One region of the Sphingomonas swuensis genome, then DNA from elsewhere that is predicted to be linked to it. Evidence: predicted binding sites of a transcription regulator. Region 1 holds the regulator's gene; each other region holds the start of a gene.
What was found. The regulator LexA, encoded in region 1, represses DNA repair genes until DNA is damaged. The targets are predictions, from matches to a motif close to GTTCCNCNCTTGTTCT.
Positions count from the first base shown of each region.

Region 2: a site for LexA is predicted at 2,618-2,633, ahead of recA (recombinase RecA). Genes of this name have one in related genera too.
Region 3: a site for LexA is predicted at 4,209-4,224, ahead of ABD727_RS13570 (ImuA family protein). Genes of this name have one in related genera too.

Region 1 is NZ_BAABBQ010000001.1:1,968,434-1,975,677, reverse strand. It holds gene uvrA (excinuclease ABC subunit UvrA) at 1-1,700, opposite strand, end outside; gene ABD727_RS09705 (PRC-barrel domain-containing protein) at 1,983-2,510, opposite strand; gene ABD727_RS09700 (hypothetical protein) at 2,586-3,233, opposite strand; gene ABD727_RS09695 (energy transducer TonB) at 3,340-4,185, shown strand; gene ABD727_RS09690 (energy transducer TonB) at 4,224-5,063, shown strand; gene lexA (transcriptional repressor LexA) at 5,153-5,818, shown strand; gene ABD727_RS09680 (anthranilate synthase component II) at 5,868-6,458, opposite strand; gene ABD727_RS09675 (hypothetical protein) at 6,597-7,244, shown strand, end outside.
Region 2 is NZ_BAABBQ010000001.1:1,203,223-1,210,466, forward strand. It holds gene ABD727_RS05980 (class I SAM-dependent methyltransferase) at 1-641, opposite strand, end outside; gene ABD727_RS05985 (putative bifunctional diguanylate cyclase/phosphodiesterase) at 768-2,519, shown strand; gene recA (recombinase RecA) at 2,703-3,776, shown strand; gene ABD727_RS05995 (SPFH domain-containing protein) at 3,845-4,699, opposite strand; gene ABD727_RS06000 (SIMPL domain-containing protein) at 5,056-5,820, shown strand; gene ABD727_RS06005 (TadA family conjugal transfer-associated ATPase) at 5,858-7,244, opposite strand, start outside.
Region 3 is NZ_BAABBQ010000001.1:2,713,951-2,721,194, forward strand. It holds gene ABD727_RS13560 (error-prone DNA polymerase) at 1-1,958, opposite strand, end outside; gene ABD727_RS13565 (DUF6504 family protein) at 1,958-3,526, opposite strand; gene ABD727_RS13570 (ImuA family protein) at 3,447-3,947, opposite strand; gene ABD727_RS13575 (hypothetical protein) at 4,266-4,781, opposite strand; gene fumC (class II fumarate hydratase) at 4,778-6,172, opposite strand; gene ABD727_RS13585 (SspB family protein) at 6,284-6,769, opposite strand; gene ABD727_RS13590 (HIT domain-containing protein) at 6,827-7,204, shown strand.

The DNA of each region.
Region 1 (7,244 bases):
AGCCGCTGGAGGGTCTCGAGCAGGCGGTCATTGTCCTTCTGGTGGAGGCCGATCGAGGGCTCGTCGAGGACGTAGAGGACGCCCGACAGGCCCGAGCCGATCTGGCTGGCGAGGCGGATGCGCTGGCTTTCGCCGCCGCTGAGCGTGCCGCTGGTGCGGTCGAGGTGGAGATAGTCGAGGCCGACATTGTGGAGGAAGCCGAGGCGCTCGTTGATCTCCTTGAGGATCGCCCGGGCGATCTCCTGGTGCTGGGGGGTGAGCTTGGCCTCGAGGCTGCCGAACCAGGCATAGGCGTCGGCGACCGAGCGGCGGACGCCCGAGGAGATGTGCTCGCCGGCGATCTTGACCGCGAGCGCCTCGGGCTTGAGGCGAGCACCGTGGCAGGTCTCGCAGGCGTGCGCGGCCTGGTAGCGGGAGAGCTCCTCCTTCATCCACGCGCTCTCGGTCTGCGCCATCCGGCGGTTGAGGTTGCCGATGACGCCCTCGAAGGCTTGGCGGACCTCGTAGCTCCTCTTGCCGTCGATGAAGCGCAGCACGATCGCCTGGCCGCCGGTGCCATGGAGGATGGCGCGCTGGTGGGCGGGGTCGAGGTCCTTCCACGGGGTGGTGAGCTCGAATCCGTAATGGCGCGCGAGGCTCGAGAGCACCTGCATGTAGTAGGGTGAGGGCGGCTGGCTCTTGGCCCAGGGCACGACCGCGCCCTTGGCGAGGCTGAGGTCGTGGTTGGGAACGACGAGATCCTCGTCGAACTCCTGCCGCTCGCCCAGGCCGTCGCAGGCCGGGCAGGCGCCCTGGGGGGCGTTGAAGGAGAACAGCCGCGGCTCGATCTCGGCGATGGTGAAGCCGCTGACCGGGCAGGCGAACTTCTCGGAGAAGCAGATCCGCCCGGGGGGCGCGTTGGTGGCGAGGACGGCGCGGTCCTTGGCCTTCTCAAGCGCGGCGGCGACTCCGGTCTTCTCGGTGCCGGCGGGCTCGACCGGCGGGTCGGCGGGATCGAGATAGGCGAGCCCGTCGGCGAGCTTCAGCGCGGTCTCGAAGCTGTCGGCGAGGCGGGTCTGGATGCCGTCGCGAACGACGATCCGGTCGACCACGACCTCGATGTCATGCTTGTACTTCTTGTCGAGCGCGGGCGCCTCGTCGATCTCGGTGAAGGTGCCGTCGATCCGGACGCGGGTGAAGCCCGCCTTCTGCCACTCGGCCAGTTCCTTGCGATACTCGCCCTTGCGGCCGCGAACCACGGGGGCGAGGAGATAGTGGCGGCTGCCCTCGGGCAGCGCCATGACGCGGTCGACCATCTGGCTGACCTGCTGCGCCTGGATCGGCTCGCCGGTGGCGGGCGAATAAGGGATCCCGACCCGCGCCCAGAGCAGGCGCATATAGTCGTAGATCTCGGTCACCGTGGCGACGGTAGAGCGCGGGTTGCGGCTGGTGGTCTTCTGCTCGATCGAGATGGCGGGCGAGAGGCCGTCGATATGCTCGACGTCGGGCTTCTGCATCATCTCGAGGAACTGGCGGGCATAGGCCGAGAGCGACTCGACGTAGCGGCGCTGGCCCTCGGCATAGATGGTGTCGAAGGCGAGGCTCGACTTGCCCGAGCCCGACAGGCCGGTGATCACCGTCAGCTGGTCGCGCGGAATGGCCACGTCCACGCCCTTGAGATTATGCTCGCGCGCGCCCTTGACGGTGATGTGAGTCAGCATGGGTGTGGTATGTTCCGCTTCTGTTCTGGAGGCAATCCCTCGACTGCACTCGGGACGAGCGATGCGTGGGCGCGAGTGCGCGAAGTGGGTAGCGAAGGGTAAAAAGGCAAGAAGGTGAGGGGGGTTAGGCGAAGGCGTGATGGATCGTGGCAGCGTCCTTCGACCTCGCTCAGGACGAACGAGGATGGGGGCGCTTCGTGACAGGCCCTCCGCCATCCCCTCCCGCGAGGGTGAAGGGAGAAGGCAGGGGCCCCTCCCACGCGCGGGCGGGGTGCCAAAGGCTCAGTAGCGGTCGCGGCGTCCGTTGCGATCGAGGTCGCGGCTGTGTTCGCGTTCGCGCTTGTCGAGGGTGTAGCGGACGTCCTCGCCGGTAAAATCGACGCGGTAGCCCTGGCGGCGCTCGTCGTAGCGGAGGTCGTCCCACTGGACGGGGAAGTAGCGCTCGTCGAGGCCGAGGAAGCCGGTGGCGTGACTCAGCACGGCGTAGCGGACCTGGCCGCGGACCTTGTCGATCATCAGCGTCTTGATGCTGCCGAGGCGCTGGTCGTCGCGGCCGTAGACTGGGGTGCCCTCGACCTTGTTGGAGGCGATGAGGTCGCGGGTCTCGTCGGTCGGGACGGCGACGCGGCTGCTGTCGTCGCGGCCGTAACGGCGGCGGGGCTCGTCGTGATGGCGTTCGCGGTCGTCGCGGTCGCGGGCGCCGAAGAAGCCGCGCCCGGCGGGACGATGGTCGCGGTGACGTTCGTCGCGGATACGATCGCGATCGCGATCGCGGTCGTGCAGGTCGTCGTCGTAGCGGTCGTAGGCCATGGCTCGGGCTCCCTCGGGCAAGTGCCCGGTACCAAAGCGGCAGGCGGTCGAGCGTTCCCTCGCGGTGAAGGGTCGTTATTCGACCCGGAAGTCGGTGACGACGAGGCGCGCGGGGCCGGTGGCGGCGATGCCGTGGCCGAGCCCGTCGCCGCCGCCGAGCACCAGTCCGACCGCGAAGGGCTGGGCGAGGGCTGCGCGGAAGGCGGCGGGGCTCGAGCGGGCGCGCGAGGTCATGATCGCGGTCCAGTCGGCGGTGAGCGGGGCGACGATGGTCCGCTCGCCCGGGTTGCTGGCGTCGAGGGTCTGGGTGGCGAAGCTCGCATACCAGCGGAAGGTCTCGAACGGCCCGCGCGCGCTCCAGTCGTCCCCGGCGCGCTGGAGGTAGAGGGTGGCGAGCGGGGGAAGGCGCGGGTCGGTCACGGGATAGACGCGGACCCCGGGCGCGGCCTCGATGCGATAGCGGATGACGAGGCGGCGGGCGCCGGCGAGGCTCGCCCGGCCGAGCGCCTGCGGAGCGACGGTGAGGCCGTGGAGGCTGCCCGGGCGACCGGGGATCTCGACCGAGATGGCGCGCCCGGCGACGGCGCGGGGCCGCAGCGGGAGCCCGCGCGAGACGCTTTGGCCGCGGACGATCGGACCGACGGTCCAGGCCGAGGCGGGCGGAGGCGCGGCGACGAGCGGGGTGGTCGCGGCAAGGGAGGCAAGAGCGAGGAGGAAGCGCATGACGCGGGTCCTAGCGGGGGTCACGCGACTGCAGCCTGAACGGGGTGGACTGACCGGGACGCGCTGCTAGGCTCCCCGATGTTCAGGGTGGCGTTGCGAGGACGAGATGACGGGGGCGTGGAAGATTGCGGCGGGCGCCGCGGCGGGCGCGATGTTGGCGGGTCTGGCACCACCAACAGCACCCGAAGAGCCGAACCTCGCGAAACCGACATCGGGCTGGCAGGTCGACTTCGGCGAGCAGCGCTGCGTCGCGATGCGCGAATATGCGCTGGGCGAACGCAAGGTTCTGGTGGCGCTCGAGCCCGATCCCGCCAACGACGGTGCGCGCCTGCTTTTCCGGGTGCCGCTAGCCGCGAGCGCCAAGCCGGTCTTCGGCTGGAGCGAGGCCAAGGTGACCGCGGACGGGAAGGCGATCAGCAAGTTCGTCAGCAGCGCCCCGTCGGCCAAGGAAGGGCAGTTGTTCGTCGCCGGCTGGAGCGCCGACACGCTTCCCTCGGCGCCGCCGCTCGCGACGCTCGGTGAGGTCGGGATCGAGAGCAAGGCGCTGACCGGCCGCTTCCCGCTGACGGGCATGGCCAAGATCGACGTGCTGCTTCGCGAGTGCAATCGCGGCCTGCTCGAGAGCTGGGGGATGAGCAAGGCGGTGCAGGCCGAGGTGACCCGCTGGCCGACGCTCAAGGTGCCGGCGGGGCGGCTGTTCAACTATACAGACTATCCGACGGTGGCGATGATCCTTCGCCAGCAGGGCGACGTCCGGACCCGGCTCAGCATCAACGAGAAGGGCCGGGTGACGGATTGCAAGATCCGCTATTCGAGCGGGTTCGACCTGCTCGACAGCGCGACCTGTCGCGGGCTGATCCAGCGCGGGCGCTACGAGCCGGCGCTGGGCAAGGACGGGAAGCCGATGCCGGCGCTGGCCTTCCAGTCGGTGCGCTGGGTGATGCCGGACTGATGGTGGACGGTGGCGAGGGAAGGTCGGGGACGACGATGATGGCGAGATGCAACACCGTCGGCCTGCTGATGGCCGCTGCGACGGTTGCGACGGCGGCCGAGGCCAAGCCGCTCGAGCTTCGCGGGCAGCCGACGGGCTCGTGGACCATCGACTTCGCCGAGGAGCGCTGCGTCGCCCTTCGCGAATATGGCGCCGGGGACAGCAAGCTGCTCCTCGCCTTCGAGCCGGCGCCGCACGGCAAGGACATGACCGTCATCCTGCGCCTGCCGGTGAACGCGCCGCTGGAGAAGGCGATGCGTGTCGATCGTGGCGCGGGGCAGCTAGCGCTCAACGGCAAGAGGATTTCCGACCATCTGGTCTCCCGCCGCCCGGCCGACCCAGGTCTGCTGATCAGCAGCACCTACCGCCCCGCCGAGAGCGAGGCGCCGGCGCTGGACCAGCTCGTCAGCCTCGAGATGCGGTCGGCGAGCGTCGATGCGCGACTGCCACTGTCCGGGATGACAAATCTGGCGCCAGTCCTGGCCAAGTGCAACCAGTCGCTGCTGGCCTCCTTCGGCCTCGCGGAGGCCGATCAGCAGCGGCTTGCACGCTGGCCCGAGTCCAAGGCGCCGATCGTCTCCTACATCGACGATGGGGATTACCCGGCGGATGCGATCCGAAACGAGGAGCAGGGACGTGTGCTGGTCCGCTTCTGGGTCTCGGCGGAAGGGCTGGCGACGAGCTGCGCGGTCCGCCAGAGCAGCGGCTCGGCCCTGCTCGACCGGACGACCTGCGAGATACTGCAACGGCGGGCGCGGTTCGATCCGGCGCGCGACAAGGCGGGGGCTGCGATGGCGGCGCCCTCCTTCGCGGAGATCCGCTGGGTCATTCCACGCTGAGCGGACGCGGAGAGAAATGGGTTGACGGCAACCGAAACGTTCCTTAGACGTTCTCCGTCTGTTCACTGTGCTTCCAGGGGGAGCTTGCCATGCTCACGGCCAAGCAACGCGAACTTCTGACCTATATCGACGACCGGCTGCGTGCGACCGGGGTGAGCCCGAGCTTCGACGAGATGCGCGCGGCGCTCGACCTCAAGAGCAAGTCGGGAGTCCATCGGCTGATCAGCGCGCTGGAAGAGCGGCAGTTCATCCGCCGCCTGCCGAATCGCGCGCGGGCACTGGAAGTGATGCGCTCGCCCGACGGCGGCGGCGTGGCGGCCGCGGCGCACCAGGCGGGGTCGGCGATGCCGCGGCCGGTGGTGGTCGCCAACGACACGATGGAAATCCCGATGGCCGGGCGGATCGCGGCTGGAACCCCGATCGAGGCGCTTCAGGGCAATGACAGCTTCGCGGTGCCCGCCGCTTTGCTCGGCCCGGGCGAGCATTACGCGCTCGAGGTGTCGGGGGACTCGATGGTCGAGGAGGGGATTCTCGACGGCGACTATGTGCTGATCCGCAAGTCGGACACGGCACGCGAGGGCGAGATCGTGGTCGCGCTGATCGATGACGAGGAAGCGACCCTCAAGACCTTCCGCCGCGAAGGCTCGATGATCCGGCTCGATCCCGCCAACCGCGCCTACGAGCCGCAGCGCTACGAGCCGCGCCGGGTGAAGGTGCAGGGCAAGCTCGCCGGGTTGATCCGCCGCTACCATTGATTGAAGGGCGGCTACCGGCGGAAGCGCCGGCGCTGCAAGCCACGGGACTTTAGCTTTGCCGGGCCTCTTCCAGGAAGCGGCCGAGCAGGGTGAGGCCGTGCTCCGAGGCGACGCTCTCGGGATGGAATTGCACGCCGTGGATCGGCGCCGAGCGGTGGCGCAGGCCCTGGATGGTGCCGTCGCTGCCATGCGCGGTCGCGAGCAGCGGTTCGGGCAAATGCTCGGCGACAAGGCTGTGATAGCGGGTGACCGTCAGCGGGGAGGGCAGGCCGGCGAAGAGCCCGCTGCCGTCGTGGTGGATCGGATCGGTCTTGCCGTGCACCGGCGCCGCCCGGACGATCCGTGCGCCTGCGGCCAAGGCGATGGCCTGGTGGCCGAGGCAGACTCCGAGCAGCGGCTTGCCCGTCTCGAGGCAGGCGGCGGCGAGCGGCACCGAGATTCCGGCCTCCTCGGGGCGGCCAGGCCCGGGCGAGATCAGAAGCGGTCCGTCATGCGCCAGTGCATCGGATACGGTGATCTCGGTCGAGCGCACCACCGCCACCTCGGCGCCCAGTTGGCGCAGATAGTCGACCAGCGTGAAGGTGAAGCTGTCGACATTGTCGATGACGAGGACCGCGGGCACCGCCTTGCTGTGGGTCAAGTGCGGCGGGAAGGGAAGCGTCGTCTCACGGTGGGAGCAGGACAGTAGGGGGGCGGGAGGAGTAGGTCCGGTGAGCCTCTCGCGGGGCGCCCCGAAAAGGCGTATGATGCGGGTCGCACGACATTGGAGGATGATGCCATGAGTCGAGTGCGAACCTTGCTGACCCTGACCCTTTGCGGGCTCGTCGGCCTGACGGTCCCGCTGGATGCCGCGGGGGCCAAGTCCAAGACCATCGGAGCTCCCAATTTCGAGAAGGGAGAGTTCAGGCCCGATCGCTGGGCCTTCGCCCGAGACTGGGAGGAGATGCGGCTGGCGCAGGCCGGCAGCTATGGCGACGCGCTCCGCTTCGCCGAGTGCGTCCGGCGCTTCGACCCGGGCATCGCCGCCGAGGTGATGGCGCGGCCGCTCGCCGACCCGGCGCAGCGGACCGACCTCGTCAGGATCGCGCAGCAGTATCGCGGTTGCGGCATGCGGGTGGCGGTGCCGGCCATGCTGGTCCGGGCGGCCTTCGCCGAAGTCGGCCTGCGCGGCGCCACGGGCATGGGCGCACCGGGCTCGGTCGGTGTCCCGGCGCAGATCCGCGATTTCCCGGTGGCGGCGCTCGCCGGATGCCAGCTGCAGGAAGCGCCGGCGCTGGCGATGGCGCTGCTCGCCACTCGGCCGGGAGGAAGCGAGGAGGAAGCGGCGGCGCAGCGGCTGGTCGAGCAGACGCCGCGCTGCGGCGCGCTCGCCCGCGGTTCGATCACGCCGACCGCGGCGCGGCTTGCCGTCATCCAGGCGGCTGCG
Region 2 (7,244 bases), 770 kb from region 1:
CCGGCGAAGCGGAAGCCCGCCTGCTCGGCAAGCCGGCGGACGGTCGAGACCTTGAGATAGCCGCTCGACTTCTCGCGCGCGGAATCGGCGCTCTCCGGCAGGCGGTGCTCCTCGATGCCAAGCACGCCGCCGGGCTTGAGCATCGCAAACATCTGCTTGAAGGCGAGGTCGGCGTAGGGCTCGTCGCCCATCGCCCAATTGTGGACGTTGCGGAAGGTGAGGACGACGTCGGCGCTGCCCGCCGGAACTCCCGTCTCGCTCGCCGAACGGACCGGGAAGGCGGCGAGGCGAGCTCGTCCGTAGAGCGCCGGGTTCTTCTCGGCCAACCGCCGGAATCCTGTCAGACCGCGATCGGGCGCGGCGACATAATAGGTGCCTCCGCCGTTCAGTACGTAGGGTGCGAGAATCTCGCTGTACCACCCGCCGCCGGGAAAGATCTCGACCACCGTCTGGCGCGGGCGAACCCCGAAGAAAGCGAGCGTCGCGGCCGGATTGCGAAAGCGGTCGCGGGCGCGGTTCGCCTCGCTCCGCGCCGAGCTCGCCACCGCCGCGGCGAGCGCGCGCTGTTCGGGCTTGGGCTGGGCGGCAGGCGCCGCGGCGGCGAGTGAGAGGGCAGGGAGGAGCAAGGCAAGACGGCGCATCGGAAACCCTCGTCGGAAGTAGACCTCGCTTCCTTTGTTCGCGCCCGACCGGCGAGGCAAGGGACGGGCGTAAAAAGCGACCGGCATGAAACAGAAGTTTAACGCCTCGTGGCGCATGGCGTCGTGATGCAGGCCTCGCCACCGCGCGCTTCCGCTCGCCGAAGCGCTCCGAACGATGCGCCGCCCCTCTGGGCGGACGGCCCCGTGCTGCTCGCCGCCCTGCCGATCGCCGCTGCCATCCTCGAGTATGAGGAAGAGCGGATCACCATCGCCGCCTACAATCCGCGGTTCGAGGAAACCGTCACCATCTCGACCGTCGGAACTCTCGAGGGGATGAACGCCAGCTGCCTTCAGGGGGACGGGCTGATCGCCTCGCACCTGCGCGACTGGTTCGACGATTGCGCGGTCGGTCCCGACCTCGAGTTTCGTGACAATTCGGGGGTCGCGGCCCGCTTCTATCGGCTGAAGCTCGCGCCGCTGCCGACCCGTGGCGCCGTCCGGCGTGCGCTCGTGTCGGTGGTCGACCGCACCGCCGAGGTCCAGGCCGAGCGCACCCTTCGCGCCGAGATGCTGCGCGACAGCCTGACCGGCCTTCCCAATCGCCTTGCCTTCACCGAGATGATCGAGGTGGCCGGCCGCATGCCCGAGGCGGCCGAGGGCGACCTCGCCACCGAGCACGCCGTGCTCGTGGTCGACATGCTCCGCTTCAGCCGCATCAATGAGAGCATGGGCAGCCTTGCCGGCGACGAGTTGCTGATCACCTTCGCCCGCCGGCTGATCTCGGCGCTGCGGTCGGGTGACCGCCTGGCACGAACCGGCGGCAACGAGTTCGGGATCATCGTCGCGCTTCGCCGCGGAATGGCCGACGCGCTCAAGGCCGCAAGCCGGATTCAGGACGCGATGAGCGCGCCGTTCCGGCTAAGCGAGCTCGAGATCAAGGTCGAATGCGCGATCGGTCTCGCCATCATGGCCCCTGGTCAGGACGCGGAGGAGCTGTTCCGCAACGCGCAATTCGCGGTCAAGCAGGCCAAGGCGACGGGCCGCCCGCAGGTCTACGAGCCCAAGGAAGCCAGCCTCGCTCGCCGCCGCTTCTCGATCGAGACCGAGCTTCGTCGCGCGCTCGACCGGGACGCGCTCAACCTCTTCTACCAGCCACTGATCGACCTCAAGACCGGCGAGGTGTCGGGCTTCGAGGCGCTCGCCCGATGGACCCACGAGGACCGCGGCGAGATCAGCCCGAGCGAGTTCATCCCGGTCGCCGAGGAAAGCGGGCTCATCCTGACGCTCGGCCGCTGGGCGATGCACAAGGCCGCCACCACGCTCGCTTCCTGGGACCAGGAAGCCGGCGAGACCTTGCCCTTCTACGTCGGAGTCAACCTCAGCGCGATTCAGGTTGCGCGCGACGACATCGCGGGAATGGTCGGAGGTGCGCTCCGCTCGAGTGGTCTGGCGGGCGAGCGGCTGACGCTCGAACTGACCGAAAGCGCGATCGTCCAGGACCCGCGCCGCGCGACCCGCGTGTTCGATGCGCTGAAGGCGCTCAACGCGACCGTCGCGATGGATGACTTCGGGACCGGCTATTCCAGTCTTGCCTATCTTCAGCGGCTCCCGATCGACGTGCTCAAGATCGACCGCAGCTTCGTCACGGGCATGATGATCGATCCCGACAGCGTGGCGATTGTCCGCGCGGTGCTGAGCCTCGCCGACGCCCTCGGCATGTCGACCACTGCCGAAGGCGTCGAGAGCCGCGAACTCGCGACGACACTGGCCGCGCTCGGCTGTGTCGCAGGGCAGGGGTTCTTCTTCGCCAAGCCGCTCGAAGCATCCCACGCGCTAGACTTCTGGCGCAGCCGCAAGCGCAAGTCGCGCCGCTCCTGACCCGCATTCCCCGTTGCACGGGCTCCCGCTTCCGCTAGAGTAAGCGGGCTCGGCTCACTCTTGCCATGCCCAACTCCCGTTCGCTGCCGGATGGCGCTGTTCTCCTCTTGTTCCTCCGGAACGGATAGAGTACATACGCTCCATCGCGGAGGCATCTGGCCACCGCCGGCGAGAGGGATGGGAATGGCAACGCAGCTGAAGGTCGTCGGTATGGGCGGGGATGTGGTGACTACGGACAGGCAGAAGGCGCTCGACGCCGCATTGGCGCAGATCGATCGGGCGTTCGGCAAGGGCTCGGCGATGAAGCTGGGCGAAAAGCCCAAGATGGAAGTCGAGGTGATCTCGACCGGAAGCCTCGGGCTCGACATCGCCCTTGGCGTCGGTGGTCTCCCGCGCGGTCGCGTGATCGAGATCTATGGCCCGGAAAGCTCGGGCAAGACGACGCTCGCGCTCCACACCATTGCCGAGGCGCAGAAGACCGGCGGCACCGCGGCCTTCGTCGACGCCGAGCATGCGCTCGATCCGGCCTATGCCAAGAAGCTCGGGGTCAACATCGACGAGCTGATCGTGTCGCAGCCCGACACGGGTGAGCAGGCACTGGAGATCGTCGACACGCTGGTCCGTTCGAACGCGATCGACGTGCTGGTGGTCGATTCGGTCGCCGCGCTGGTGCCGAGGGCCGAGATCGAGGGTGAGATGGGCGACAGCCACGTCGGCCTCCAGGCCCGCCTGATGAGCCAGTCGCTGCGCAAGCTGACCGGCTCGATCAGCCGCTCGCGCTGCATGGTGATCTTCATCAACCAGCTGCGCATGAAGATCGGCGTCATGTACGGCAATCCGGAGACCACGACGGGCGGCAACGCGCTCAAGTTCTACGCCTCGGTCCGCCTCGACATTCGCCGCACCGGGCAGATCAAGGACCGCGACGATATCGTCGGCAACACCACCCGCGTGAAGGTGGTGAAGAACAAGGTCGCGCCGCCGTTCAAGCAGGTCGAGTTCGACATCATGTACGGCGAGGGCGTCAGCAAGATCGGCGAGATCCTCGACCTCGGGGTCAAGGCCGGGGTGGTCGAGAAGTCGGGTGCCTGGTTCAGCTACGACAGCACCCGCATTGGTCAGGGTCGCGAAAATTCGAAGAACTATCTTCGCGAGAACCCCGAGATGACCGCCAAGATCGAGATGGCGATCCGCCGCGGCAAGGACGAGATCGGCGACGCGCTGATGGTCGGTCCGGAAGCCGACGACGAGGCCTGAGCGTCACCGCTCACTGTCGGAACTGAAAGGGAGCTCGGCCGCAAGGCCGGGCTCCTTTTCTTTTTCGCTCAGTCGGCGGTGTCGGGACGAGGAGACGCGCGAGTAGCCCCGACGTCCGCCATCAGCCCGCCTTGGCCGAGCACGATCGTCTTGGGGCCGGGCGTCTGTTCGAGCGTCTGCAGGAAGCGCAGATTGCCGAGCGCCGGATTGTCGGCGAGCAGCCTAGCGGCATTGGCCAGCGCTCGCAGCGAAGCCTGCTCGCCGCGCGCCCGCTCGAGCGAAGCCAGTGCTTCCTGCCGCGCCCGTTCGACGTCGGTGAACATCCGCCGGGTCTCGGGCGGAAGGGTGATCGAGGTGACCAGCACGTCCACCACGTCGACCCCCGGCACGCTGCCCGTCAGGGCCGTCCGCGCCGCCGCGGCAAGGGTGGCGGGCGCGGCGATGATTTCCTTCAACGGCATGGCCGCAGCCGCCAGGATCGCCGCCGCCGAGAGCTGCGCCTGCATGTCGGGGGGGCCGCTTACCGTGGTCGGGCGCATGGCAGGCCGAACCGCCTGCACCGTTCCACCGCTCATCGAGTAGGCGGGAGCAATTGGCTGCGCTTCGTGGAAGGCACGGGCGTCAGTGATCCGGACGGTCGGCGACAAGCCGACCTTGAAGGCGAACTGATCGGCCGAGACGAGCGTGGTCTCGGCCAGCCGCAGGGTTGTCGGGGCGGCGTTGACCCGAACGATCCGGATGCGCGATCCCGGGTCGAACAACATGTGCCGCCCCGGTCCAAGCTCCCGCACGAACTGGCCGTCGCGATAGAGCAGGCCGACATCGGGAGCGTAGATCGTCTCCGACCTGCGCGCGCCGAGCAGCCACAGCAGGACGATGCCGCCGATTGCTGCGAGGGTCAGGTAGGCGAGGGGCAGCGTCATGCTACTGACCTCCCGCACGCCACGTCGGCACGGTGGGAGCCCGAAGCTCGCAGGACCGTGCCCGCGCTGTCCCGGGGGACCGGCGTGCGGAAGGCGTTCGCTTGTGGTGCGTGGCAGGCACCTGCATACCCGGTGCAGTGGGAAACCGGCAGTCTGGTGCTGACCGCATCGGAAGGATGTCGCGCTTCATGCTGGTTCCCCGTTGTGAGGATTCGAACCTCGCCGCCGATTGGAGCAGCGGTAAATCAAGCGGTCAACGTCAAAGGGTTAAGCCTCGCTTCAGCCGGAGTTGTTGAGGAGCCGGAACAGCATCGCGCAAATGCTCGTTGCCTGCTTGAACAGTCGAAGGATCTCCGATGCGTCTTGCCGCCCTGCTTCTGCTTCTCCCGCTTCCCGCCATCGCCGGCGCACAGGTGCTGCCGCAATCGACCATCGCTGAGATGGCGACGACCCCTCTGGTCAAGCTGCAGATCGCGGAGACCCTGCGCACGCCGCCCGACGAGGCGAGCATCACCGTCGGGACCCAGTCGCGGGCACCAACCGCGACCGCGGCCGCCGCGGCCAATAAGGAGAAGACCGAGCGGCTGCTCGCCACCATCCGCCGTGCCGGGCTCCGCGAGCGCGACATCCAGACCCAGGGCATCCAGCTCAGCCCCGAGTATAATTACGTCAACGATCCCGCGACGGGTCGTGGGCGGCAGGTCTTCAACGGCTATGTCGCGAGCAATTCGATCCAGCTCAAGACGCGCGACATTCCCCGGCTGACCGCGCTGCTCGACACGCTGACCACCGCCGGCGCCGATACCGTCTACGGTCCCAATTTCTCGATCTCCGATCCGCTTCCATTGCGCGCCGAAGCCCGCAAGCGCGCGCTCGCCCGCGGCCAGTCGGAAGCGCTCGAATATGCCCGCGCGCAGGGCTTCAGCCGGGTGTCATTGCTGTCGATGGAAGAGGGAACCAGCTATCGCGGTACCGACGTGGTCGTGACGGCCAGCCGGGTCAGCTATTCCGAAGCCGCGCCGCCAGCGCCGCCGCCAGCGCCGCTGCGTGACGGAATAGTCGCGCCTGGACAGCTCGAAACCGGCATCTCGCTAAACCTCGTCTACCGAATGGAGCGCTGAGCCTCCGGCAGGCAAGGGTCTGCGCCTAGAGGCAGGCCTAGAGGCAGGCCTCGAGGTAGGGCTGGTCGAAGCCGAACTGCTTGGCCTTGTCGAGCGTGTAGGGGCGGAGGCCCATCGAGCGATATTCGCCGATGATCTTCCCCTCGGCGGTCTCGTCGAGATATTCGAACTTGAACAGCTCCTGGGTGACGATGACCTCGCCCTCCATCCCGATGACCTCGGTGATGTTGGTCGTGCGGCGCGAACCGTCGCGGAGGCGCTTCACCTGGACGATGAGGTCGACCGAATCGGCGATCTGCCGGCTGATCGCCTCCTTCGGAATCTTGATGTCGCCCATCATGACCATGTTCTCCATACGCGCCAGGCACTCGCGCGGGCTGTTGGAGTGGAGGGTGGCCATCGAGCCGTCGTGACCCGTGTTCATCGCGGCCAGGAGGTCGAAACACTCCTGACCACGGATTTCGCCGAGGATGATCCGGTCGGGACGCATACGCAGCGCGTTGATGACGAGGTCGCGGATGGTGATCGCGCCCTGGCCCTCGAGATTGGGCGGGCGGGTCTCGAGCGGCAGCCAGTGCGGCTGCTGAAGCCGGAGTTCGGCCGCGTCCTCGATGGTGATGACGCGCTCGCCCGGGTCGATCATCTTCGACAGGGCATTGAGCATGGTCGTCTTGCCCGAGCCGGTACCGCCCGAGATGACGATGTTCATCCGCGCCGCGCCCGCGATCTTGAGCACGGTCGCCATCTTCTCGCTCATCGACCCGAAGCCGCGCATCATGTCGAGCGTGATCGGCTTCTCGGAGAACTTACGGATCGAGATGGCGGTGCCGCGAAGCGAGAGCGGCGGGATGATGACGTTGACGCGGCTGCCGTCCTGGAGGCGGGCGTCGGCGAGCGGGGTGGTCTGGTCGACGCGGCGGCCGACCTTGTTCACGATCCGCTGGGCGATCTGGAACAGATGCTCCTCGTCGCGGAACTGGATCTGGGCGAGTTCGAGCTTGCCTTTGCGTTCGACGAAGGTCTGGTCGGGACCGTTGACCATGATGTCGCTGACCGACGGGTCGGCCAGCAGTTCCTCGAGCGGTCCGAGGCCGAGCAATTCGTCGACCAGCACCTTCTCCAGCGCGAACTGCTCGCGCCGGTTGAGGTTGATCTTGAGCTCGGTCAGCACTTCGGAGATGATCGGGCGGAATTCTTCCGCCAGCTCGTCCTTGCCGAGCGTTGCGGCGGCCTCGGGATCGACCCGCTCGAGCAGGCGGGGGAGGACCTGTTCCTTGATCCGGTGGACGCTGGCCTCGAAGCCCTCCTGCTTCGACGAGCCTGCCTCGGCCGAGCCGTTCATCCGGATATTGAGGCGGTCCATTGCGCCCAGCTGCGGGCCGCCCGGTTCGACCGGTTCAGGCTCCGGCGCGACGTCCTCGACG
Region 3 (7,244 bases), 750 kb from region 1:
CGGAGCCTTGGCAGCATGTTCATCTGCGCCCTGCTCTCGATCTGGAACACGCCCAGCGAATCGCCCTTGCAGAGCATGTCGTAGACGCGGGGCTCCTCGCGCGGGACGGTGGCGAGGTCCCACTTTTCGCCATGCACTTCCTCGATCAGCCCGAAGCATTTTCGGATGCAGGTCAGCATGCCGAGTGCCAGCACGTCGATCTTGAGGATGCCCAGTTCCTCGATGTCGTCCTTGTCCCACTCGATGAAGGTCCGGTCGGGCATCGCGCCGTTGCCGACCGGCACCGTGTCGATCAGCGGGCGCTCGGTCAGGATGAACCCGCCGACATGCTGGCTGAGGTGGCGCGGCATTCCGATCAGCTGCTCGGCCAGCTTGATGGTCCGGGCGAGATGCGGGTCGGTGAGGTCGAGGCCGGCTTCCTGCACATGGGTCTCGGTGACGTCCTCGCCCCATCCCCAGATCGTCCCGGAGATCGCCGCGCAAATGTCCTCGGACAGGCCCATCACCTTGCCCACCTCGCGGATCGCCGAGCGCGGACGATAGTGGATGACGGTGGCGGCGAGGCCGGCGCGGTCGCGACCATATTTCGAGTAGATGTGCTGGATCACCTCCTCGCGCCGCTCATGCTCGAAGTCGACGTCGATGTCGGGCGGCTCCTTGCGCTCTTCGGAGATGAAGCGCTCGAACAGGAGGTCGGTGTCGGCCGGATCGACCGCAGTCACCTTGAGGCAGTAGCAGACCGCGCTGTTGGCCGCGCTCCCTCGCCCCTGGCAGAGGATCGGCGGCTCGCAGCTCCGCGCGAAGTCGACGATCGAATGCACCGTCAGGAAGTAGCGCGCGAAGTCGAGCTTCTCGATCAGCGCGAGCTCGTGGCGGATTTGCCGGTCCACTTTGTCGGGAATACCATCCGGATAGCGGTCGGCCGCGCCTTGCCAGGTGAGGTGGAACAGCTGTTCCTGCGGGGTGCGGCCCTCGGGCACGCTCTCGCGTGGATATTCGTACTTGAGTTCGTCGAGGCTGAAGTCGAGCGCGTCGGCGAAGTCGCGGGTCGCGGCGAGCGCGTGCGGCCAGCGCTCGAACAACCGCGCCATCTCCTCCGGAGACTTGAGGTGCCGCTCGGCATTGGCGTGGAGCCGGAGCCCGGCGCTCGCCAGCGTCACCTTTTCGCGGATGCAGGTCAGGACATCCTGCAGCGGGCGCTTGTGGCGGGCATGGTAATGGACGTCGTTGGTGGCAAGGATGGTCCCGCCGATGCTCGCCGCGATCCGGTCGAGCCGCTCGATCCGCGCGAGGTCGTCCCCGCGGTAGAGATGCGTCGCGGCGACATGGCGGAGTCCGGGCAGCGCCGAGCGGATTGCAGGAAGCTGCGCCTCGAAGACGTCGAGGTCCTCGCCCGGCCATGCGATGAAGGCGATTCCCTCGGCATGGTCGGCGACATCGGCGAGTGTCAGCACGCACTCCCCCTTCTCCGCCCTCCCCTGCCCCAGGCTGAGCAGCCGCGACAGCCGGGCATAGCCTTCCCGGTCGCGCGGGTAGGCGAGAAGGTGGATGCTCTCTTCCCCCCTCTCGCTTGCGGGAGGCGCCGGGGGAGGGGTTGCCGGAACCAGCCGCAACAGGCCCTCCCCTTCGGCGCCGCGCGCCTCTTCCCCTCCCGTGGGCGGGGGAGGGTCAGCAACATCCACCACCAGCCGCGCGCCGATCAGTGGCCTCAATCCGGCGCCCTTGCAGGCGCTGTGCATCCGTACGACCCCGGCCAAGCTGTTCCAGTCGGCCACCCCGATCGCGTCCATCCCCTGCTCGAGCGCGGTCAGCACCAGCTCGATCGAATCCGACGCCCCGCGAAGGAAGCTGAACGGCGTCGTCACCCCCAATTCGACGAACGGTGCCTTGGGGATGAAGGGCGCCGGCCCATCCTCGCGGACCAGCTTTCGGCGGGCGAAGCCTTCCTGTTCGGGCATCAGTCGAACAGCCCGTGGACGAACCAGCAGGGCGCGCCGCCGCGGCCATCGTCGACCAGCCCCTCGCGGAAGATCCAGAAGCGTCGGCCCTCGCCGTCCTCGACCCGGTAATAGTCGCGCAGCCGGGCGGTCGAGGCCGAGCGCCACCACTCCGGGGCCACACGTCGAGGTCCCTGAGCCCGGGCGATGTCGTGCACCTTGCGCCGCCACACGAACCGCCGCGGCAGCCCTTCGGGAGTGGCGTAGATGACCGCGATGGCCTCGGGGGAATCGAGCAGTCGGGCGGGGACCTGCTCCCCCTCCCGCCTGCGGGAAGAAATTCGCTTGTCCGCGACGACAGGCTTTCCCGCAATCGCGAGGGGAGTATCGATCCCCTCGCGCCAGCCCGCCGCACGTTCGGGCAGGTGGCTCTCGACCGCCACCGGCACCCGCACCTTGGCCGGGCCCAGTCGGACGCTCAGCCGGTCGATCAGCGCCGCGACCGCCATCTCGCCCGAAGGTTCGCCGACCAGCGCTTCCTGCGCCGAGTCGAGCCGCTCCCACCAGCGCACCTCGAGCAGGAAGGCGTCGATCCCGAAGCCGGGGTCGAGCCCGACCCGCTCCAGCACGCCGCCGAGCAGCCGGTGGAGATGGCCCGGCTCGCGCGTGGGGATCGAGGTTGAGACCTGGACCTCGCTGGTGGTCCCGTCGACCCGAAAGGCGGTCAGGAACAGGTGGCGCGCGCCGAGCTTGCGGCGCTCCAGCTCGGCCGCGAGCCTCGGCACCAGCAGGTTCAGCGCCTGCGCTCCCGCCTCGGGATGAACCACCGGCTCCTTGATCGGAAGCAGCGCCCGCGGCGGCGGGTCGTCGGGCAGCGGGGTCAGCGGCTCCGGCCGGCGGCCAAGCGCCCGATCGAGCGCGTCGAGCGGATGCGCGTCCTTGGGAAAGCGTCGCGCCAGCGCCTTGCGCGGAACACCGGCGAGGTCGCCGACGGTCTTGAGCCCGAGCCGGACCAGAGTCTGGGTAGCGAGCGGGCTGAGCCGAAGGGCCGACACCGGCAGCGGGGCGAGCAGTTGGGCGAGCCGGTCGACCGTGGCGGTGCGGACCTCCGGCTCGTAGCGCGCCAGCGCCCAGGCCGCTCCGGCGGTGGGCGCGATCGCCGCTCGCGCGCTCACCCCCATGGCGGCGAAGCGGGCTTCCATGTCGGAGATCAGCGCCCGCTCGCCGCCGAACAGGTGCGCCACCCCGCTGACGTCGAGCCGCAACGCGTCGCTTCCGTCGTCCTCGACCAGCGGCGACCAGCGTGACGCCCAGCGCGCCGCCGCGCGAAGCCAGGCGGTCTCGCCGGCGACGTCGGCTGCCTCGGCCTCGAGTCCGGGGTCGAGCGCCCGGGCGTCGGTCAGCCTTGATCCGACACGTGCCCCGCGCTCGCGCGCAGTCAGAGTGACGGCATGGATCAGCGGCCCGTGCCGTCCCTCGACGGTGAGGACCAGCGGCCGCGCCGCCGCCTCAGCCGGTGCGCCGCTGAGACTCGCCCAGCGCTCGATCGCCAGGTTCGGCAGCCACAGCGAGCAGATCCGCCGGGTCATGCCCGACCACCCACGAGGCCGGTGCCCGCCGTCGCGAGCGGAACAGCTCGGCGGCCCAGCGTGGGCTGCCCGGGGCCTTGGGATCGAATGGGTGGACGGCGCTCGGCGCACTCGCCAGCCGCCAGCGCTCGCGCGCGCCGCTGAGCCCGGCATGGCCGCCCGGACGGACCAGCCAGCAGGAAACCCCCATCCGCTCCGCCGCCACTGCCAGCCGGCGGGTGGCGGTGAAGTCGAGCGCCTGAGGATCGCCCCATATCTCGCCCACGACCCCGCTCAGCGCCGAACATCGGAGGCCCTCCTCCATCGCCCACAGCGCGGACTTGGCGTCCTTCGCCTCGACATGGATGAGCTGGTCGGCAAGCCGACCGATCCCGGCCGCATGGACCCGCCCGCCCTCGAGGATCGCCATCCGCTCCTGCACCCAAAGCAGGGGACCCGAAGTGCCGAGTTGGGCCAGGACGAACCCGCTCCATCCCCCATCGCGCGGGGATGAGGGGAAGAGTTCGGACAGGATCGGCTCGCCTGCGAACGCGGAAGCCCCACTGCTGGCCGGCTCGACCGGACGTGCCGGAGGAGGCACCGCGCCCCGGCCTTTGCCGGGAAACGACACCTCTTCAGCCGCACGGCTTCCGCCGCCGGCGACCAGGCGAAACCTTGGATCCACACGACTCACAACGCTGATGTTCTGCTTTTGTTCTTATTCGCGCGACTCCGTGAACGGAGTCAACGGGGCGACTCGTCAGCCCCTGGAAAGCAGCGCCGCTTCCTCGCGGCATACCGCTTCGGCGAAGCGCGCGACCGGTCGGAGGGTGGGGCTTGTGCCGCGCATCGCATAGTCCCCCGCGTCGGCCAGGCAATTGGCCACGGCCGATGCGACGATCCGGCGGAATGCGACAGCGGGCTCGCCCGTCCGCCCAAGTGCCGCAAGCTGCGCCGCGTCGAGCGGCAGCAGCTCGGCCGAAGGCAGCAGGTCCAGCCTGCGCCCGGCAAGGTTGAGTTGCGCCCCGATCCCCCGGTGGTTGGCCGCGATCCGGCGAGCCAGGGTTGCAACCGTCGGTGCCCGCCGCTCCGCAAGCTCGGCCGCGCGCACCAGCAGCAGGCTGCGCGACGCACTCACCGCCATGTAATCGGCCGCGGTCGCCACCGGCCGCTCGGGCTCTACTACCATCGGCGGCCGCGCCGGTTCGCGAACCGGCGGCCGGGTCGCGCAACCCGCGAGCAGCGCAACTCCGACGAGAGTGACCGCGAGCCTCACCGCCCGATCATCGCCTCCGGCCGAACGACCCGGTCGAAGGTCTCGGCATCGACCAGCCCGAGCTCGAGCCCGGCTTCCTTGAGGCTCTGTCCCTTCTTGTGGGCATGCTTGGCGATGCTCGCGGCATTGTCGTAGCCGATCTCGGGCGCGAGCGCGGTGACCAGCATCAGGCTGCGCGCCACGAGCTCGCGGATATGCTCCTCGTTGGCGGTCATCCCCTCGACACAGCGCTCGGCGAAGCTGACCATCGACACCGACAGGAGCTCGACCGAACGAAGCACGTTCGATCCGATCAGCGGCATGAAGACGTTGAGCTCGAAGTGGCCCTGCATCCCGCCGATCGTCAGTGCCTGGCCGTTGCCGACCACCTGCGCGCAGACCATCGTCAGGCTCTCGACCTGGGTTGGATTGACCTTGCCGGGCATGATCGAGCTGCCCGGCTCATTCTCGGGCAGGCTGAGTTCGCCAAGGCCCGAGCGCGGGCCCGACCCGAGGAAGCGAATGTCGTTGCCGATCTTGTTCAGCGCCACGGCCAGCGTGACGAGCGCGCCGTGGAAGAAGACGAGGCCGTCACGCGCCGCCATCTCGGCGAACTTGTTGGGCGCGGGGTGGAAGGCGCTGCCGGCGATGTCGCTGATCGCCGCGCACATGTCCTCGGCCCAGCCTTCGGGCGCGTTGAGGCCGGTGCCGACCGCGGTACCGCCAATGGCGAGCTTCCGAAGGTTGCCCTCGAGCGCACCCTCGATGCGCGCGCGGCAGCTCCTCAGCTGCGCGGCATAGCCAGAGAATTCCTGGCCAAGCGTCAGCGGGGTCGCGTCCTGGGTATGGGTGCGGCCGATCTTGACGATATGGTCCCACTCGGCCGTCTTGGCTTCGAGGGCAGTCGTCAGCCGCTCGAGTGCCGGATAGAGCTGCTGCTCGGCGGCGAGCACCGCCGCGACGTGGAGTGCGGTCGGGAAGCTGTCGTTCGAGCTCTGGCTCTTGTTGACATGGTCGTTGGGGTGGACCGGACTCTTGCCGCCGCGGGCGCCGCTCAGCGCCTCGTTGGCAAGCCCGGCGATCACCTCATTGACGTTCATGTTGGTCTGGGTGCCGCTTCCGGTCTGCCAGATCGAAAGAGGAAATTGATCGTCATGGCGACCAGCGATGATCGCCGCCGCCGCCGTCTCCATCGCATCGGCGAGCGTGCCGTCGAGCCCGTGCCTGCGGTTCACCCGTGCCGCCGCCTGCTTCACGATCGCCTGCGCGTGGACCAGCCCGAGCGGCATCCGCTCACGCTCGCCGAACGGGAAGTTGCCGAGGCTGCGCTGGGTCTGAGCGCCCCAGTAGCAGTCGGCAGGAACCTCGATCGGTCCGAAGCTGTCGGTCTCGGTGCGGGTAGCCTGGCTCATTTTCCTCCGTCACCCCGGGCGTGGCCGGAGTCTGCCTGTTCTTCAGTCAGGCGGTGCTAAAGAGGAAGGCGGACCCTGGATCAAGCCCGGGGTGACGACCTGAACCGGTCGTTACTTCTTCCGCGTGAAGTCCACCGAGACGACGTTGGACCCGTCCTCGGCCGGCCGCACCGACGGGCCGTCATTCTCGGGCACGTCATGCTCCTCGTGCCCCTCGTTCTCGGCGCCGTTGGCCTGGAACTTGAGGCTGAAGTCGACCGCCGGGTCGACGAAGTCGGTGACCGCCGCGAAGGGCACCCGAAGCGTCGAGGGTACTCCGCCGAAGCTGAGGCCGACCGTGAAATAGTCGGGCGCGACGTGAAGGTCCCAGAAGCGGTGCTGGATGACGATGGTCATCTCGTCGGGAAAGCGCTGGGCGAGATGCTTGGGGATCTCGACGCCGGCCATCCGGGTCCGGAAGGTGATGTAGAAATGATGTCCGCCGGGCAGACCGCCGGTCTTCTCGACCGTCGTCAGCACGCGCCCGACGACGTCGCGCAGCGCCTCCTGAACGATCTCGTCGTAAGGAATCAGGCTCTCATTGCTCTCGTCGGACATGGCTCGCCCGTGGTAGCGGGGTCGCTAAGAGGGTCAACCCGGGGAATCTCGTCAACCATGCCGATCGATCATCACCAGCCGTACGACGACAGCAACATCTTTGCCCGTATTCTCCGCGGGGAACTGCCTGCGACAAAGGTGCTGGAGACCGAGCACAGCCTCGCCCTTCACGACATCAACCCGCTGGCACCCGTGCATGTGCTGGTGATCCCCAAGGGAGCCTATGTCAGCTGGGACGACTTCGCCGCCAACGCGTCCGAGGCCGAGATCGCCGACTTCGTCCGGGCGATCGGCGAGACCGCGCGGAAGGTCGGGGCCGAGCCGCAAGGCTATCGAATGCTCGCCAACACCGGCAAGCGCGCCGGCCAGGAGGTTCCGCACCTCCACGTCCACCTGTTCGGCGGCCAGCCGCTCGGACCGATGCTGGCACGCTGAGCCTCTTGTGACAGAGGGATTGCACCGGGAGAACTAGCCG